4 regions of the Nostoc sp. ChiSLP03a genome follow, and region 1 is predicted to be linked to each of the others. Evidence: predicted binding sites of a transcription regulator. Region 1 holds the regulator's gene; each other region holds the start of a gene.

Region 1 (4,934 bases):
TGAGGCGATTTAAGTATCTTTCGATTAAGAGGATGGCAACAATGTCATCTATGGGTCTTGGAGGCTGTCGTAGACCCTGTGGCAATAGCTTGATTAGCCCTTTGGGCGGGAACATTTGCCAATAGCGATCGCGTGCTTCTAAGGTTGTGTAGCGCTCATCCACTAAAATAATACTCAACGGTTCTGTCAATTCTTGATATAATCTCTGTCTCCACTGTTTGGCTGTAGTTTGGTCGCCCATGACCATCAAAGAGATCGGAAACCTTTGGCGCAGTGTCTCAATGCTAGCGATCGCCTCTTTTGCTAACACAACTTGATGATAATACAGTTGCCGATCCAGTCCCATCACCCCTAAACCACACTTATCTCGACCTGGATCGAACCCCAAGATGACTGGTTGCGTTGGTGAAAATTCACGGAAATTCATAATTAATTAAAAATTAAAAATGTTCGCATAGTATCTGCTAAATAAAAAATGCAGCTATAGCAATTATTTTGACTGCTGTTCAATATGTTTAAATCTTACTAATAACAGTGTGCAAATAATTTTTTAAGTACTAAAAATAATTTTTCCGTTAACTATTGCTACCAATTTTACTCTCAATGGCCCGGCTGTATAAGTATCCTCTGCTGCGATCGCTTTGATCTCCAAAAGTTGATTATACTGTCTTAATTGGCTGACAAAGCGCAGAAAAGTTCCCTCTACTTGCACATTTTCGACAATTCCGGCATTACGGGCACGAAATTGGGAAGCAGAAATCAGTATTTCTAGCCGCTGCTGTAACTGATAAGATGTCATGGTTTGGGAATCAGCAGTAGTCGTGGCTAGCACCGCACCTCCCGAAAAAACCAGTTGATTCTGGGCTGTATCCGCGAAAAATTCTATCTGCTTTTCTCCCCTGACGTAATTACCAGCAGAGAAAATTCGCACGACGTATTCTTTACCATCGGCAATCTGCTTGCTTAATTGATCGACCCGATCCTGGGTCACGCGCAACAGCTCTAAATTTGCCGAATTTGTACCAGGCTCGCTTAATTCGAGGTTGGCGTTGCGATTGGCTTCTTGTAAAAGTTGTACTACTGCCTGACGAGCAGCGGCAGGTTGAGTAACACGAATTACAGCAGCGGACAGAACTTGACCGCGAACTAAGGCCAGCTTACCCAAACGCAGGTCGCGGTAGGACTGATAATATTTTTCCAGTCTGGCAACTTCCTGTTCTAGTTCTTCCTGTTGTGTTTCCAATTCTTTGAGGCGCGATTCCCGTTTGGCAATCACTTGCTCTCGTGCTGCAACTTCTACGTTACGCTTTTGAATCAGTTGATCCAGTTGGCCAATTTTTTGATCGCGTGCTTCTATGGCTTCTTGACGGTTAGCAAGTTCGCGATCGCGTTTTTCGATTGCTGTTTTGGCTTCGTCAATGGCTTTTTTCGCTTCTGCATACAGTCTTTGACGTTCTGTCTTCAATAGTTCAACTGCCGCCTGTAGTTCCTTTCTCTGATTGGAAACGCTTTGCAACTCAGCTATAGCTTTTTGGTATTGAGTTACAACTTGTCCTAACTGACCTTGAGTGCGTTGGAGTTGAGTTTGGGTTTGGGCTTGTTGATTAATGGTGCGGTTCAGCTGGGCTTGCGTTTCCCTCTGTTTGGCGTTTGCCGCCTGCAAGGATTGATTAATTGCCTGCAAGTCTTGTTGTGCTTTTGCTTGGGCAATTCTTGCTTGGTTTAGCTCACCCTCTACCTGACTTTTCTGCGTTTCTGCGGTTTTTAGCTGTTCCCGCTTCTGTCTAAGGTCTGTTTGAATATCTTCTAACTCAAAGACTCCTTTTCGCAAACCTTCGTCAGCAGCGAATAAAATCCCTAGAGTTGATGCTGAAATCAGACCACCAGTAAAAATTGTTACTAGTACGGCGGTGTTTTTCGGACGAAGCTTAAAAAGTGAGAGGCGGGCTTTGCCAACTCGTGTGCCGATGCGATCGCCCACGGTGGCAATTACGCCTCCCAGAATCAAAATTGCTGCGATGAGGATGTATCCGGTGGTCATCTTTAGCTACCGAAATCCTTCCAGATACAGCCTACTACTTTTAAGCATTGTCTGGAAAGAAGTGGGAATTGGCAATAGCTGAAATTATTCAATTTTTGATTTACCTCTAGCTATTAGTGTCATTTTTCAAAATAGAACACGCACCGATTCCCCTTTCTCCAATTGTTTTTATGTGAACTGCCTACTTAAGGTAACAGGTTTATGCACAGTAATCTTCTTTTTGTGGATAGAAATCATTTTTTTCTCACGCAAATCTCCCAGGAGCCTAGTAACGGTAACACGAGTTGAACCAATTGCCTCTGCGATCGCTTGATGAGATAACTTCAGATCAATTGTGATCCCATCTGCACAAGGAACGCCAAAATCCCGACAAAGAATTAACAAAAAACTCACCAATCTAGAACCCATATCTCGGTGAGCAAGAGTTTCAATCATCATCTCTGTCTGTAAAATGCGCGAAGACAGACCTCGCAGCATTAACATTGATAATTCTGGATTTTCCTTGAGTGCTACCTCTACCTGTTCAATTGGTGCCGACAGTAATTCTACAGGAGTAAATGCAACCGCATGGTAAAACCGATCCGATTTATTTCCTGTCAGCAATGACAATACACCAAAAACACTATTTTCCCGCAGCAACGCTACCGTTATTTCCTCTCCTGCCTCGTACACCCTGGAAAGTTTAACAGCACCTTTCAAAAGAAAATAAACTCGTTCGGCAGGATCGCCAGGAAAAAAGATCGTTTTATTGCGTTCAAACGTTTCCACAACTGGCGGAAACGCCCCGGTCGCCATCTGACGAAAAACATTTGCTAGGGCTTTATCTTGTGTCACGATCATCTCCCTTCCCCTACCCAATGCCGGAAAAACAAAAACTGATTACCTAAGAATACACCCGAAAAATGAATAAAGCACCGTCAACCTTTCTGTACTTTCCTATACTCCAACTAATCTCTTCATAACTCTTTGTTTATAATGATACATAATTGTTGATCCTTTCAGCTACTAATTGTTGATAAGTAGTTCCAATAACTGTATTTAAAAGGTTTTTTGAAGAACAAATAAAGATATCTTGAGAATATCTTTATAAAAAATCAAGATTTTTATCACAGCAAACACTCTTACCAATATTCATTTTTGCAAATCCTGTATAAAACAAAGATAAATTAGCCTCAGATTCTAGTATGCTCCTAATGATCGATCGCATTAACAATTTCTATGCTAAATCTGACTGGAAAAAATGCCCTTGTTACAGGTATTGCCAATAACCGCTCGATCGCCTGGGGAATAGCCCAACAGCTGCACAAAGCCGGAGCAAACCTGGGTATTACCTACCTACCGGATGAACGCGGCAAGATGGAGAAAAAAGTCGCGGAATTGGTAGAGCCTCTTAACCCCAGCCTATTTCTTCCCTGTAATGTCCAAGATGAAGACCAAATTAAATCTACTTTTGAGACAATTGGCGAACAGTGGGGAAAGCTAGATATCCTCATCCATTGTCTGGCCTTTGCCAGCAAAGACGATTTAAGTGGAGATTTTAGCCAAACCTCTCGTTCTGGCTTCAACACCGCCTTAGAAATTAGTACCTACTCATTGGTGCAGTTAAGTGGTGCAGCCAAACCTTTGATGACAGAGGGAGGTAGCATCGTCACCCTGACATATTTAGGTGGTGTTAGGGCAATCCCCAACTACAACGTTATGGGAATTGCCAAGGCGGGTTTAGAAATGAGTGTGCGTTACCTAGCTGCTGAACTAGGGCCGCAAAATATTCGTGTGAATGCCATCTCCGCAGGCCCCATCCGTACTTTGGCATCTTCAGCAGTGGGTGGGATTTTGGATATGATTCATCATGTAGAAGAAGTAGCTCCCCTACGACGCACTGTAACTCAGCTAGAAGTGGGCAACGCTGCGGCTTTCTTGTGTAGTGATTTGTCCAGCGGCATTACCGGACAAATTCTCTATGTAGATGCAGGATATGAAATTATGGGAATGTGACACGATAAAGTTAGGAGTTAGGAGTGAGGAGTTAAGAGTTATAAATTTTTAACTCATAACTCATAACTCCTAACTTTTAACTCTTTTCACTCCCCATGCAAACAACCAATCGCCAAGTTAATTCAAACTACGATCGCTCAACCCAAACCCCTCGCATTGCCACTGTTCATCGCACCACTGGTGAAACTAATGTGCAAGTCACCATCAACCTGGATGGTAGAGGAACTTGTACAGCAGCAACAGGTATTCCGTTTTTGGATCACATGTTGCATCAAATTGCCTCCCATGGGCTGATTGATATAGATGTTCAAGCCAAGGGAGACTGGGAAATTGACGATCATCATACTAACGAAGATGTAGGCATTACTTTAGGGCAAGCTTTTAACCAAGCATTAGGCGACAGAAAGGGTATTGTCCGCTTTGGTAATTTTCTTGCACCGCTGGATGAAGCCTTAGTTCAGGTAGCGCTAGATTTTTCTGGACGGCCTCACCTCAGCTATGGCTTGCAAATTCCAACTCAACGGGTAGGAACCTATGACACCCAACTGGTGCGAGAATTTTTTGTGGCACTGGTGAACCATAGTCAAATGACACTGCACATTCGACAATTGGATGGCATTAATTCCCATCACATCATTGAAGCGACATTTAAAGCTTTTGCAAGAGCAACACGGCTGGCGGTAGAAATTGACCCGCGACGTGCTGGCTTAATTCCCAGTTCTAAGGGAGTTCTATGAAAAAAGTCAAATTGGGCATTGGGGATTGGGCATGGGGCATGGACAAGAGACAACTTAGATGAGGAAGAGGGGGGAGACAAGGGAGAGACTGGTTCAATAATTCCCCCTTGTCCCCCTTGTCTTCCTTGTCTCCCCTGCCTCCCCTGCTCACTGCTCCCTTA
Region 2 (4,934 bases), on a different contig from region 1:
CCTATCGCTTACATTTAGAAGAAGCTAATTTACAAGCAGTCGAAATTTTGCGTTCAAAGCAAATTGGTGAACCACGAATTTTCAACTCAGTTTTTACTCAGCAAGTAGAAGAAGGCAATATTCGTTTACGAGATGTTACAGGTGGTGGCACGCTCTATGATATTGGCATCTACTGCATTAATGCTGCACGTTACCTCTTTCAAGATGAACCAATTGAAGTATTTGCTGTAGCTGCCAATAAAGGAGAACAACGCTTCAGCGAAGTGGAAGAAATGGCTAGCGTTATATTACGTTTCTCTAATGAGCGATTGGCAACATTTACCTGTAGCTTTGGAGGGGCAAGTGTTTCAACTTATCAGATTGTAGGTACTCAAGGCGATTTACGAGTAGAACCTGCATATCCTTGGCAGGGAGAAATCAAGCATTACTTAACAATTAATGGTGAAATCCAAGAGCGGACTTTTAAGGATCGCGATCAACTAGCGGCTGAATTTACCTACTTCTCTGATTGTATTCTGCAAGATAAAGACCCAGAGCCATCTGGAACGGAAGGATTGATTGATGTTTCGATCATTCAAGCGCTTTATCAGTCAATTGAAACTGGTCAACCTGTGCAAATCCAAACTCGCGATTGCCATCAACGTCCCACATCAGATCAAACTATTGAGCGTCCTCCTAATGACGCGAAGCCAGACTTAATCCACGCTGCTGCACCTTCTGGCGAGTCATAATGCGATAGACCACTAGTAGTCTGCCAACCCAAAATTGCTATGTTTGGACTGGGAAAAGGGGAAAGGGGAAGGAATGAAAACCTTTTTCCTTTACCCCTTGCCCTTTACCCCGCCAAGGAAACTTGGCGAACTACTAGTTATGTTGTAGCGATCGCTTAACAGAAACACCGACTATTCATAACATAATAAGGGCACAACTATAATATTGTGCCCTTATATTTTATCTATTCAATTAAAAACTGCTGTCTATGCCCAAAGATTAAGGATAAAGACCTCTGTCAGTCAACGCTTGAGCTACTCTACCTACCCCCAGTGTATAAGCTGCTAGCCTTAAAGAAATTTGCCGTACCTCCGACTGATGAATCACTTTGCGATAGGCTTGCACCATCAAATGTTCCATTTCGCGGTTGACGCGCTCCTCATCCCAAAATACGTAAGAAAGACCTTGCACCCACTCTAAATAACTGACTACTACACCGCCAGCATTCGCCAAAATATCGGGTAACACTGTCACACCCCGCGCCTCTAAGGCCAAGTTAGCCTCAAGAGTAACCGGGCCGTTAGCTGCTTCTGCGACAATTTGCGCCTGCACCTGATTGACATTTTCTTCAGTGATTTGGTTCTCCAAAGCTGCTGGTATTAAGACATCACAGGGTAGAGTTAATAAATCTGCATTGCTAATTGGTACAGATTGCGGGAAACCGACAATACTCTTGCGATTTTCAGCGGCGTAGACTTTTAATTTGGGAATATCAAGGCCAGTTTCAGAGAATATTCCCCCTGCACCAGTTGAAACGGCGATAATTTTTGCGCCTGCTTCATGTAGTAATTCTGCTGCGGCACAGCCGACGTTACCGAAACCCTGAATAGCTACTCGCACTCCTGTTAAGGATTTACCTCGGTCTGCTAATGCCTCACGGACAATAATCATTGTGCCACGTCCGGTTGCCATTTCTCGTCCCAGAGAACCACCAATCGAAAGTGGTTTTCCAGTTACAACTCCTGGTACAGCATGACCAACATTTACAGAGTAAGTATCCATCATCCAAGCCATTTCACGGGCAGAAGTACCCATATCTGGCGCAGGAATATCTACGGAAGGCCCAATATCTTTAATCAACTCGCTGATATAACGGCGGCTGATTCGTTCTAATTCACCAACACTGTAGCGTTTGGGATCTATAGCAATGCCACCTTTCCCACCACCGTAAGGAATACCTAATAAGGCACATTTCCAGGTCATCAGCATTGCTAAAGCAGATACTTCGCGCAATGTCACGGCCGGATGGTAACGAATTCCGCCCTTGTATGGGCCTAAGACATCAGAGTGCTGCACTCGGTGTCCAGCGAGAACTTGTATTTCCCCATTATCTAGTTTCACGGGAATGGAAACCGTGACAACCTTACGCGGATGGCTGAGAATTTCTAGCAAACCCTGATTTAAATTTAATTCTTTAGCTGCCGCTTCTAAGTAACTACACGCTTGGTCAAAGGGGCATATATGCGCTGGCGAAGCAGGTTCTGACAGCAACGAGGATCTTGAAATCATAAATTTTCTCCTAATCACGGTATCTTTGCGAACCGGATCTCATCTGTACTTAAGCTTATCCTTTTTCAAAAAAAAAGGATAAATTTTGTAGTTTTTGTTACAGTTTTTTATTATATATTCTGCTTATTGTGCAAAGCAGTATACGGACCAATACATTCACTTAACGTGAGTTCGACGGCTCTAAAAACCCCTCTCCAACCTCTCCCCCACAGGGAGAGAGGCTTTGAAACCCTAATTTTTTCGTTGTCAACTAAAAATATTTCTGCCCCTCTCCGCCTCGGAGAGAGGTTGGGGAGAGGTTCATCGAACTCACGTTTTGTTAGCTGCCGATGATCTAGGCTTTGACAAAATCTATAACAAAAGCGATCGCACTCTAATTGATGCGATCGCCTTTTTGATCTAGTTTGAACGAAAAATCATCGTTTCAGACACTTGAAATAATCGAATGTACAAAAAGCCTTGCAATATTGTAACCAGATGAATTTCTTCATCCACTATGAATAATGCGATCAAGTTGCAGTTCAAGATAGATAGTTTTAAATCCACTGCTGTTTAGGGATTCACCAATTTGGTAAAAACCGCGTTTGAGATAAAGCATCCGGGCTACATAAGAAGAAGAATGTTCCCAAGTATACAAACGTAAGTACCTTTTTGCTTTTGCTTGTGCTAAGTCGATGGTAAAGTCTAATAGCTCTTTTCCAATTCCTTTTCCTCGAAATTGTGATGCTACACAAAACCAGCCTAACCAGTCAGCTTCTTGTTCGTCTTCGCTTTTGCAATATAACCCAGTTAGCCCAATTACTTGGAAAGATTTCTCATCGATAGCAACCCAGTAATTGAGTTGGGTAATTCCACTGTTTGAAAACCATTGAGCATATTCATCTCGATATAAACTTGCCGCCAGCGATGGACTATCACTACTATTACTCACACCTGGGAAAACTTCCTCTCTTAAGTGAATTGCTTGCTCCAAGGTTGCTATCGATAATGATTCAATGTACATAGCACTAGTCACTCAAGCTTAAAGTAGCTATACCTATATCTAATACCAATTTAATGTGAAGTTGCACATATCTTGATCCCCCTAAATCCCCCTTAAAAAGGGGGACTTTGATAGACATTTTTCTGGTTCCCCCCTTATTAAGGGGGGCTAGGGGGGATCGAATTCTATGCAGCTTCATAAAAAATTGGTATAAGCTACTATCTCAATATAATCTGTAAATTTTTTGGCGAGCAGGCATTAAGTGGGAACCATTATTGCTGCCATTCTCCCTCTTCATCCCGAAGAACCAATTTTACCCTAGCTTTCATACCTAATTTGCTTTTCCTCTTGGAGTTTGTTTTTTTTTCTTAGTTGAGGATGGCACCAAATCGAAACGAAATACGAGCAAGTCCTGAATCTGAATGCTATTTTCGTAGCTTGGCTGAGGTAAATACCAAAAGTAGTCATGGCGCACACTATCCATCCGAAATCCGCACTTTTGATAAAAAGCAATGTTGCCAAGACTTGAATTAGACGTGCCGACGAGTGTCTGTTTCTTGCCGCGTTGCCTCGCCTCTTGAATCAACCAAGCAACGAACTCCTTACCTAAACCCTGCCTTTGAAAGTCAGGGGCTATACCAAGTTCCATAATTTCGCAGGGGTCGCTGCGCCATTTCATCGTTGCTGCACCAACCAAGTGTTCGTTGTCGTCCATGCGATATACAGCATCAACGAGGTTAGCAAGCCCCCATCGCAGTGCACGCTCCGATTGTTCTGCCAACAGTAGTATCGGAATCAGCGCTTCAAGTTCGTCGTCACGAGCTTGTCGAATAGCAATCGCCATTCATATTCCCTTTTAATCACAATTTATTTTTCAAAACTATAGTAACAAGTAGATGTTGAACGTTTTAGGTTTTTGACTTAAGGAGACGACAAGGGAGCTAAAGAGCTGCTAACGCGATCGCGGCATTCTGTCCTCCAAAGCCAAAACTCAAACATAATACCTGGCGAATTTTACTTAGACGTGCGGCTGTAACGATATCTAAATCAAATTCTGGCTGCTGCAATCCTAAACAAGGCGGTAATATTTGATGCTTTAGCGCCATGAGAGAAAAAGCTACACCTAAAGCTCCAGATGCCCCTAGTGTATGACCTGTGCTTCCCTTTGTGGAACTAACCGCCACGCCTTGGGGAAACAAACGCTGGATTACCATGCTCTCTATCTGGTCATTTAGCTGGGTAGCTGTGCCATGAGCATGAATGTAATCGATATCGCCTGGTGATAGACAACTACGTTCTAGACATTGTTTGATAGCAGCGATCGCACTTTTCCCTTCAGGTTCTGGTGAATTACTATGATATGCGTCGTTGGTTAAGCCGAAACCGAGAATTTCACCATACACTTTTACTTGACGCTGCTTTGCAAACTCTGCTGATTCTAAGACAAACACAGCTGCGCCTTCACCCAAGACTAAGCCTTCTCTGTGCAAATCAAAGGGATAAGCGCCAGTTTTTGCCAAAGCACCCATCTGCTGAAATCCAGCTAAAGTTAAAGGTGTAATCGGCGCTTCCACTGCACCTGCGATCGCTTGTTGACATTGCCCAGTTTGTATAAGCATAGCTGCTTGGGCAATAGACCAAATTCCAGTAGCACAAGCTGTCATTGGTGCCA
Region 3 (4,934 bases), on a different contig from region 1:
AAATGATATCGGGTGAGGGGTAACACCCCTCAGAAATTAGCCAAAGGGGACAAAACTAAAAGCTGCACAATCCACAAGTAAGTATCTGAATACATTCAGTAAATTTAACCTATAAATAGACTATATTAGCAGATGACACGAACGACAAAAAATAGTATAAATACGAATGGTGCTAGTACCGCTCAAAGATAAATATATTTTTTCTGTTAGTCTAAAAAAATATGCAAACTTCCCGGAAATTGCCTAATTCAACAGTAGTAATAAATATAAGCGTGTGAACCTAGAAAATTCATTTACTGATGGATTTTTATCTTTTGTAAACATCTCACACCACTCTATTGCTAATAATTTGCCACAAGCAATTCAACCTTTTCAAAAAGGCTAGTGCAGTCTGTACGCCTCAATTGAAACACCGACAATTGCAAAAAAAGAAAATAGTTTACTTCATCCAGGATAACTAGAACTATGATGAATCAAGACATTGCTGGTATTAGTAGTAACTTAGATAAGACAGTGAAAGCTCAACAATTTGACAAAGTAGTTGAGGCAATTCTTGCCGGAAAGTATTCCTGGGCATGTGTTTTAATGCTGCGATTTGGTGGTTATAATCCTCTCCATTACATTCCATATCGCACCTACAATCGATTGCTCAAAGAAAATTCTCAAGCCGATAGGACAAAACAACAGCAAACTGAAAATCTAAAAATGCTAAAACACACTCATGATTCTCGGCCTGAGAATAATGTGTCATCAAGCTGCTTAAGCAAAATTAAAGACCTAGCTTATCTAGAAGTAGTTAGAAAGCAAAAAGCATGAATCAATTCAAAATTCACGCATTAAATACAGCCACCCACAATATGAGTGGGGTTTCCACCGACCGAGTGAGACAAGGATTTTTTTGTCCACGAGGGCGAGGTTTTAAACCTAACTTTTTTTATAAATCCTTGGTGGGAGTTTAAGCCAGAGATTGACACAGCAAATTAACGAACATCAATCGAGCAAATCGCCATTAAAACCAGAAAATGTTTAAGACGTTTCCTTGAAATCCTGTGGATTCAATTAAAAAGTATTTGGAATCAAGAGATTCTGCTCTAAAGTTGATTGATTATCTGAAAGCCTGCGATGCTAATTTAAATTTTATAGCATAGCAGGTTTTCTATCGCAGTCATTAATTTCATTAATTTAGCAAAAATCTGCCAAAATGGCAAATATATACTAATGATATTGGTAAACTAATAACAACTACAACTTCAACCAAAATAGAGGTGATTTGGCAAGCAAGTTAATTTAAAAAATAAAATCAACGATTAGTTCTAACTATGAAATAAATCAAACTGATTACAAAAGTAGTCAGCATTTCATGGAGTAAATAACTCCTAGACCAAGACCAATAATTCAACTGTTACTACTGGTGGTTCTTTTTCTGAGGAAGTCTGAGCAAAGAGAATTTGGGGAGGTGGATTCCCCCGAACCAAATTTTACACAGCTTTCACTGACTGCAGACGGTGCGAGTAATGCCGATCAAACTTTCTATCTTGTGGTTGGTGTTGCTTTAGTTAAATATTGCAAACGCTTAACATCAATTCCAGGAACGGAAATAGAAAAGTGACGGTGAAATTGTTATCCTTGGCTGGTAGAACTAGTAGCTCATACGCTTCTCTTTCAACTATTGTAATCCTAGTCCTCCCAACCGGGATTATCTTTGGTTTCTAAACTTTCAATTTATATAACACTACTGGAAGTTCAAAACTTGAATAGCTTCCAGTTTTTTATATGTATATAAAAAGAAATAAGGTAGGCAAATTGCCCACCTTATTTTTTGTGGATAATAGATATCTGGTGAAATTAATCTCAAACTCTTATAGAGACGTAGTACCGCTACGTCTCTACATTCCTTTTCACTTCCATATTTAATAATTGGTTAATTCAAAAAGGAATTAAACCTTAGCTAATTCTGGAGTGGGACTCTTGCTGTTGCGAATTGCTGTAATAGCCTCAGCATAATCTTTAGCATTAAACACAGCTGAACCGGCGACGATCGCATTGGCTCCCGCTTCCAAAACTTGCCAGGTATTATTTGCCTTCAGCCCCCCATCCACTTCAATCCAGGGGTCGAGACCACGTTCATCACACATTTGGCGCAGCTTGCGGATTTTAGGTAATACACCAGGGATAAAGCTTTGACCACCAAAACCAGGGTTGACGCTCATAATTAGTACTAAATCGCACAAATCCAGAACATATTCAATTAGCTCTAGAGGAGTACCAGGATTAAGTACAACACCAGCTTTTTTACCAAGCTCTTTAATTTGCCCCAAGGTGCGGTGCAGATGTGGAGAAGCATTATGTTCGCAGTGTACGGAGATAATATCGGCACCCGCTTTAGCAAATCCTTCTACATACTTTTCTGGCTCCACAATCATCAAATGGACATCCAGTGGCTTAGTTGTAATCGGACGAATCGCCTCCACAATCAGAGGGCCTATCGTAATATTAGGTACAAAACGACCGTCCATTACATCAACATGAATCCAATCTGCTCCGGCTGCGTCTACGGCGCGAATTTCGTCACCCAGACGGCTAAAATCGGCTGATAGGATAGATGGAGAAATTACAATGGGCTTTTGAGATAGGTTTTGGGTCATGGCTAGTGGGTTTTTAAGCGTCCTCGTCTGTAAGCATTGTAACAAAGCATTGAGCAAGACTCATAAGTTTGATCCCGGTCTTTTTGCAGGAGTAGAAAGCAGAGGGAAAATAATAACTCCGAATTCCTAGCTCCTAACTCCTAACTCCTAACTCCTAACTCTTGACCAATGACTAATGACAAATAACAAATGACTAAAAAACTAACCTGGATAATTTGGGGATTAACTGCTTCTTGTCTGAGTGCGCCGGTAATGGCTTCGGCTTTAGAGTCTGCTTTGGGAACTAACGGTATTGATGCTTTGAAGCTACACCAAGCTCCTTATAATTTAATCGGTCGCAAGATTGCTATTGGTCAAGTGGAAATTGGTCGGCCGGGAATGTTTGGGTGGGATAAGGCGGTGTCTAAAAATCGTGCCATATCTTTAGCAGCGGTTTTCTTACGCAATGGCCCAGCTAAGTCTAATAGTGGTGTTGACCCCCACGCCTACAATGTCGCTGGTGTGATGGTGAGTCAAGACAAAGCTTTGCCAGGAGTTGCGCCGGGAGCGCGATTGTATTCATCAGCAGTAGGTTCGACTAAAAACATGGGTCAGCCAGAAGAGTGTTTATCGGCACAACACATAGCGCTCCAAAATAGTGGCGATGTCCGTGCGATTAACTTTAGCTTTGGGGAACCTCTGAGCCGCGATCCTCGACCGGAAGCTACTTTAGACGGCAATGCTTTATTAACTTTATGTGTTGACTGGTCTAGTCGCGCTCATGATGTTTTGTATGCGATCGCAGGCAACCAGGGCAAAGGCGGCATTCCTATTCCTACAGATAATTTTAATGCAATCAACGTGGCTTTTTCATCCCGCCGAGGGGGAGTTTTTAACAAAGTAGATGTGGCTAATCTGGCGGGTGTTAACCAAGGGGTGAATCAAAGACTAGCTGGAAAGGAATTTGACCTTGATGGGCGTCGCGCTATCAGTTTAGTTGCTCCTGGTAATAATATTCCTTTGCTCAATCCAGATGGCAAATTGAACAAGGTTACAGGTACTAGTTTTGCCGCGCCTCAAGTTACAGCTACTGTTGCTCTGTTGCAGGAACTTGCAGACCGACAGATGCGGACAAAACAACCCCACTGGAGCATTGATTCTCGGCGTCATCAAGTGATGAAAGCTGTATTACTGAATTCAGCAGACAAACTTCTAGATAGCGGCGATGGCTTAAGGTTGGGAATGACTCGGACGCTAATTGATAAGCAAAATCAAAACTGGCTAGATTCTGATGCTTATAAAGATCCAAAGATTCCCTTGGATGCCCAAATGGGAGCGGGTCATTTGAATGTATTTCGCGCTTATCAGCAATTTAGTGCTGGTCAATGGCAAGCATCAGCTGCGGTACCGGCTATTGGTTGGGATTATCGCACAGTTGATGTTGGAGCATCTGTTGACTATATATTAGCAAAACCGTTAAAGCAGGGAAGTTTTGTTGCTGTCACCCTGACTTGGGATCGATTGGTAGAACTCAACGATAAAAATAAAAACCAGCAATATGACGTAGGCGAAAATTTTCGCGATCGCGGCTTAAATAATCTCGATCTCTACTTAGTAAAAGCTGATGCTCAAAATTCGGAAGCTGGTGCTGTTTGCTCCTCAATCAGCCAAATTGATAGTGTAGAACATATTTTCTGCCCCGTTACTGCTACTGGCAATTACAAAATCCGCGTCCAATTTCGTCAAAAGCTCAATGAAGCGACTCAACCCTACAGTTTAGCTTGGTGGAGTGTACCTATTAATTGAAATAAGTTAGCACAAATATCTGTGTAAAATTACAGCGTTTTTCTCGTTCTCATACGCAGCATGGGAACGAGATTTCCAGCCTCTGATAAATTTCGATTCGATCTATAAAAACCTCACAGAAGTACTTATTTTTCGAGCGCGTAGCTTACAATACGTTTATACGTAAAGATAAAAATTCTTTAAGAAAAAAATTTTTTATAAGTCGTCTGTATAGCCGTCTCAATCAAGAATTAGCAACTCCCCAAGTTGTGTTTAATTACTCTGAGCTACTAATTTGCTGTTACGAAAACTGTAACAGTCCCATTTTTCTATTGGAGTAAATGCAATAGTTAATCATTGACACAGTATCTGCGTCAATTCTGAGCACAAATCGGGAATCTTTGGCAAGTGAGGTAGCAGAATGAATCGCCATAAATTGAGTGATGCGAAAGAAAATTTCCTGCAAAGACGTTACGGTGTTAGTCTAGGCAGACGTTATGCTTTGGCAGCTGCAAGCGTTGTTCT
Region 4 (4,934 bases), on a different contig from region 1:
GTCTACCGACGTAGCAGTTCGATCTCAGATATATCCCACAGCTTAAGATTTTAGAATTTGCATTGGGAAAATCACTGTAAAACAAAGTGTTTATTAAGCTTTACAGACAAAATAGCATTTTACCTGTAAAATTTCTTCGATGGCATTTTATTGCTTAAGCAGCTCGGCATCAGTTAACACCAAGATACTGAGTCTCTCACTGTCTGTTCGCTCCTCACCACACCGTATCGAGCTTGAGTGGGGGTACATTGTTTTGTGCCCCTAAAACTCGCAAACTCGCCCCACAACTTCACAGGCGTGGGTAATTGTTTGATGTTTACGCAATGAATATCTAGTCTAAGTAGCTTTATATGTATTACTCGCGTAGTAGTAGCACTGTATACTGACTACAAGGATTGTAGACTTTACCCTAAGGCATTTTTTTAGCCATTCACAAACCATGAAACTTGAGGATATATATCAATTTTTTGAGAATCCTCCGCCAACTTACCTTTGTCAGGAACTAGCAGTTTGTTACATACTGTCTGTTTTATTACAAGGTGAATCCTACGGAACCGAGTTGATTGAGCAATTAGAAACTGAGTATCCCGTCTATCGGCTTTCAGATACCGTACTTTATAGTGCAATCAAATTTCTAGAAGACCAAAAGGCAATCACTGGATATTGGAAGAAACTCGAAGGACGGGGGCGCCCCAGGCGGATGTACCAAGTTTCTCCCGAATGGCAAGTTCAAGCTCAGGATTTAGCTTTTCAATGGCTTAACTACATCAACGAAAGGAAAAAGTAACGAATCATTGATAATGAATAAGTCTCCTCCAGTCAAACACTAACAATTAGTTATGGATACTGCTATTCTGCCATCTACCTTCCTGCTGACCTTGTTGCTATCGGTTGGGCTGTTTTTCTTTATTCGTGCCTCGACTAAAGACCGCACAGAAACAGCCCACCTAGTATCTGAGCAAGATGAAGCTGTTTTAATGTCTCAATTAAAAGAGTATTTTCGATCGCGGTCTTACCGAGTGGCAGCGGTAGACCGAGAACAAAATCAGGTAATTTTTGAAGGTAATGTTCGTCCCAGTTGGTTTTTAGCCATATTTCTCACTTTATTGGCAGCGATTGGGATTGTTTGTCTATCTTTGGTCGCATCCCTGCTTTTTCCTAGCCTGAGTACCCTTGTTCTGGCGATGGTACTGCTGTCGCCTTTAAGTGGTCTATTTTATTGGAAAAAATCTGGAAGACTTGAGAAGGTATCGCTCAAAGTAGAAACAACTCAGAGCGAACAAACCTCCTCAAGTAAGATTGCTGTAGTTGCCCATCGAGATGAACTGGGCGAGTTGCAAAGGACTCTACAGCTCAAGCCTGGGAAATAATTGATTTTTGCGACCATCTCTTAACTATGATATGCAGACTTCTGACCTAACCTACTATGCAGGCAATGGAAAGTAGTCAGGAGAAAATCAAGACTGCTGCTTTGCCAGTTTTCCCCACGACTTTGGTTGTGGGGAAAAAATTTAAATTCATTAACTTAAATTCGTTGACAGAGCTTACTTAACCATCTACGGCATTAGAGCGCAACTTCACTCTTCTTTTTAGAGGCACTTGGCTCTATACCCATTCCCTTCTGCGTCATCAAAGTAGTATCAACCCATGCAATCGAGCGTGGTTTGAAACAGGTTCACTTTCCAACTACCTGGATTAGATTTACTGGCAAATCAGCTACAAACTAAAAAAAAATTAAATTTTGCATAAACTTAGCAATTTTGCCAGTTAATAGTAGTCAGGAGCCACATTCAATGCCCAAGATGACCATCTATGGTTCACCGACTAGCTAAAGCAAGAGGTTCTTGACCTGGTGAAGGTTCCAACACCCTCAAACTAGGAAACAAGAAATGGTTTTCCTCTACGTATTGAGCACCAAACAGTCCCTTTTCTGCCCAGAAATAACGATCTGTAGTGTGTTCATTTCGCTTTACAAGTAGCAACGCTGGTGGCAAAATCCCTTCAGCTTGAATGAATCTTCTCGCTGCTGTTACTGGCTTTTCTTCGCCACTTTCGATGCTATATTGAGGCACGTGTTCCAAAATACGCCGTCCTTCCTGACGACGACGACTCTTCCTTTTGCGTCTCCTTGCCAATATACTGTCCTCCTCTTTCAAGCTATAGATTGTAGTGATAGCTACAAAATCCGTCGTCATTATATAGGTTCTAGTTCAGAATATCAATAGTTTTTAACCTTTTAATATAAGAAAGTTAATATCTTTGAAACATCCAGAAAATAAAATCACCTAAGAATATAATTCCTTAGTACAAACCATCTCTTTTGAAGATTTTAGTTAAGCTTGATGAAATGAGTGAGGTAAAAATTAAGTATCCTCTCTTACATCATGCCTCAAAATCTATAATCTTGAGCAAAAGCTAAAAAATGTTAATGTCTGCCAGTTCTGATTTTCTTGCTCTATGTCGAGAGCAAATAGCGCTACTAACCCAAGGGCTAGGAGCAACTTTAAGTATTGTGTACTTAACACAAGAATTGGTAGATACTCCTTCTGGCGATGCCAAACTGATTCCTGTGGTGATTTACCCGGAAACAGCATTATTGCCGCCAGGAGAGGAAACTATTGAAGCGACGGCATACAAGCAACTTCAACTTGGAAAGGCGTTTATATTACCCAATCAACAGGGAAGGTTATTGACAGCAGGTTCAGAATCTCCAACTTCGTCACGGGAGTCTGAGATACCAGATACGTCTCAACCCGATCTCAAAGAGGAATACCTACTTAGTGGCAACCAAATTGTTTTACCTTTGATTTATGAGGGTGTGATGATGGGGTTATTAGTGACAGGTAGGAAAGACCGGGTATGGAATGAACACGAACAAAGTCAGATTCAACGGATAGCCCAAACATTAGCGATCGCTTGTATTTTAGATCAGCGGCGAGCATGGTTTGAGCAACAGTTGCGCGAGCAACAAATTCTCCAAGAAAAACAGCGAGATTTGCTGGATAATCTATTGCATCAGTTTCGTAACCCATTAACGGCGTTACGGACTTTTGGCAAACTGTTATTGAAACGACTACGACCAGCAGATGTTAACCGGGATGTGGCAAATAGTATTGTCCGAGAAAGCGATCGCCTTAAAGAATTACTGCAACAATTTGAACAAGTAATTGACTTGACAGAGGCAGATTTAGCACCACTACATCTACCGGAAGATGGAGTATTTGTAGAAGCAACTATTCAAAAATCCGCTAAACCGCCGCTATTATTGCCGGGAACGGGAGATAAAGCAGTTGACTGCTCCCTAGCAGATATATTAGAACCATTATTAATATCAGCCAAAGCGATCGCTCAAGAGCGAAAGCTAAAACTAATAACTGAAATTCAAGAGAATTCATCTCTAGTACGTGCCAATGTCAAAGCATTACGAGAAGTGTTAACTAATATTATTGATAATGCTTTGAAATACACTCCCACTGGTGGCAAAATTTTGATTCAGGCAGGGCAAAAAAAAGCTCATTTTCAGGGAATAGTTATTAGTGATAACGGGCCCGGTATTCCACCCCAGGATTTAGAACATCTTGGAGAACGGCATTATCGCGGTGTACAAGCGCAAACAGAAATTCCCGGTACAGGTTTGGGGTTAGCGATCGCTAAACAACTAATAGAGCAAATGCAGGGCGAAATTGAGGTTTTCAGCCCTGCAATCAACTCTAAATTCACTTCACCAAATGCGCCGGGAACTACATTTATTATTTGGTTGCCGAAAGTTGAGAATTAGTCTATTGAGAACGAACCGCAGTTGTAGCGATCGCGTCGAGATGTGCGATCGCTTGCGGTGAAAGTTGCAGGTCTGCCGCTTTGATGTTTTCGTGCAGATGACTAATGGATGACGTTCCGGGAATTAATAGGATGTTCGGCGATCTCTGAAGCAGCCATGCCAAGGCGACCTGCATCGGTGTGGCTGCAAGTGATGCTGCGACAGCATCGAGGGCTGACGATTGCAACGGATTGAACCCGCCTAGCGGGAAGAACGGCACATAAGCAATTCCCTGCTTCGCGAGGTCGTCAATGAAAGCGTCATCTTCCCGGTGTGCTACGTTGTACTGATTCTGCACGCAGACGATTTCTGCGATCGTTTGCGCCTCTGCCAACTGCGTAGGTGTGACATTGCTCAAACCGAGGTGACGAATTAATCCCTGCTCCTTAAGTTCGGCTAAGGTCGTTAGCGGCTCTGCAAGAGAACCCTCCGATGGCCCATGAACGTCACCCATCAAGCGGAGATTGACAACATCGATCGCATCGAGTCCGAGATTACGCAGGTTGTCGTGAATCGCTTCGGTTAGTTCCTGCGGCGACATCGCGGGAACCCACGAGCCATCTTCAGGACGACGCGCCCCGACCTTGGTGACGATCGCTAAATCTTCCGGGTAGGGATGCAGTGCTTGTCGGATAATCTGATTCGTGATGTGAGGCCCATAGAAGTCACTGGTATCGATATGATTAATGCCAAGGGCGATCGCTTCGCGCAAAACAGCAACGGCTGCATCCACATCTCGCGGCGCACCCATTACATTCGGGCCCGCGAGTTGCATGGCACCATAACCTATGCGCTTCACTGTTATTGAAGTGTTCGGCAGCGTAAAATTGCCACCAAGGTTCGTTTGCTCAGACATATTGCTACTTTCTCCAAGAATTTTTTAGTGATTTAACGAAAGCAATTTTGTAGAGTCCATTTCTGATTGATGTCGCTGCGTGCGATCGAAGCCCTCTCCTGGCGATCGATAGATTCTTAACGCTTGTCATTGTTCGTTGCGGCTTGCGAATATTTGCTCATACTCACCGTTCCTCTCAGCAAATCGTAGTGCTTTGACACGATTAACAAGGATTTCGCCGTGGGGCGGGTTGGGAGTGCTGAGAATCTGCATCACTTCAGC

Evidence for each region. The regulator NtcA, encoded in region 1, controls nitrogen genes in cyanobacteria. The targets are predictions, from matches to a motif close to TNTGTANNNNNNNNTACANA.
Region 2: the regulator NtcA is predicted to act here: its motif matches at 2,365-2,384, upstream of RMY32_RS14050 (Glu/Leu/Phe/Val dehydrogenase).
Region 3: the regulator NtcA is predicted to act here: its motif matches at 2,672-2,691, upstream of rpe (ribulose-phosphate 3-epimerase).
Region 4: the regulator NtcA is predicted to act here: its motif matches at 2,164-2,183, upstream of RMY32_RS04710 (DUF3155 domain-containing protein).

What each region holds. Positions count from the first base shown of each region.
Region 1 covers NZ_JAVRBQ020000140.1:43,342-48,275, reverse strand. The annotation lists gene RMY32_RS23045 (resolvase) at 1-427, opposite strand, end outside; gene RMY32_RS23040 (DUF3084 domain-containing protein) at 551-2,041, opposite strand; gene ntcA (global nitrogen regulator NtcA) at 2,210-2,881, opposite strand; gene fabI (enoyl-ACP reductase FabI) at 3,260-4,036, shown strand; gene hisB (imidazoleglycerol-phosphate dehydratase HisB) at 4,132-4,773, shown strand.
Region 2 covers NZ_JAVRBQ020000085.1:19,171-24,104, forward strand. The annotation lists gene RMY32_RS14045 (Gfo/Idh/MocA family oxidoreductase) at 1-731, shown strand, start outside; gene RMY32_RS14050 (Glu/Leu/Phe/Val dehydrogenase) at 991-2,280, opposite strand; gene RMY32_RS14055 (GNAT family N-acetyltransferase) at 2,768-3,283, opposite strand; gene RMY32_RS14060 (GNAT family N-acetyltransferase) at 3,594-4,106, opposite strand; gene RMY32_RS14065 (beta-ketoacyl-ACP synthase) at 4,204-4,934, opposite strand, start outside.
Region 3 covers NZ_JAVRBQ020000018.1:8,301-13,234, reverse strand. The annotation lists gene RMY32_RS02465 (HetP family heterocyst commitment protein) at 469-816, shown strand; gene rpe (ribulose-phosphate 3-epimerase) at 1,938-2,645, opposite strand; gene RMY32_RS02455 (S8 family serine peptidase) at 2,835-4,430, shown strand; gene RMY32_RS02450 (serpin family protein) at 4,831-4,934, shown strand, end outside.
Region 4 covers NZ_JAVRBQ020000032.1:25,825-30,758, forward strand. The annotation lists gene RMY32_RS04700 (PadR family transcriptional regulator) at 440-787, shown strand; gene RMY32_RS04705 (cofactor assembly of complex C subunit B) at 840-1,370, shown strand; gene RMY32_RS04710 (DUF3155 domain-containing protein) at 1,818-2,135, opposite strand; gene RMY32_RS04715 (ATP-binding protein) at 2,423-3,778, shown strand; gene RMY32_RS04720 (aldo/keto reductase family oxidoreductase) at 3,780-4,673, opposite strand; gene RMY32_RS04725 (SDR family oxidoreductase) at 4,800-4,934, opposite strand, start outside.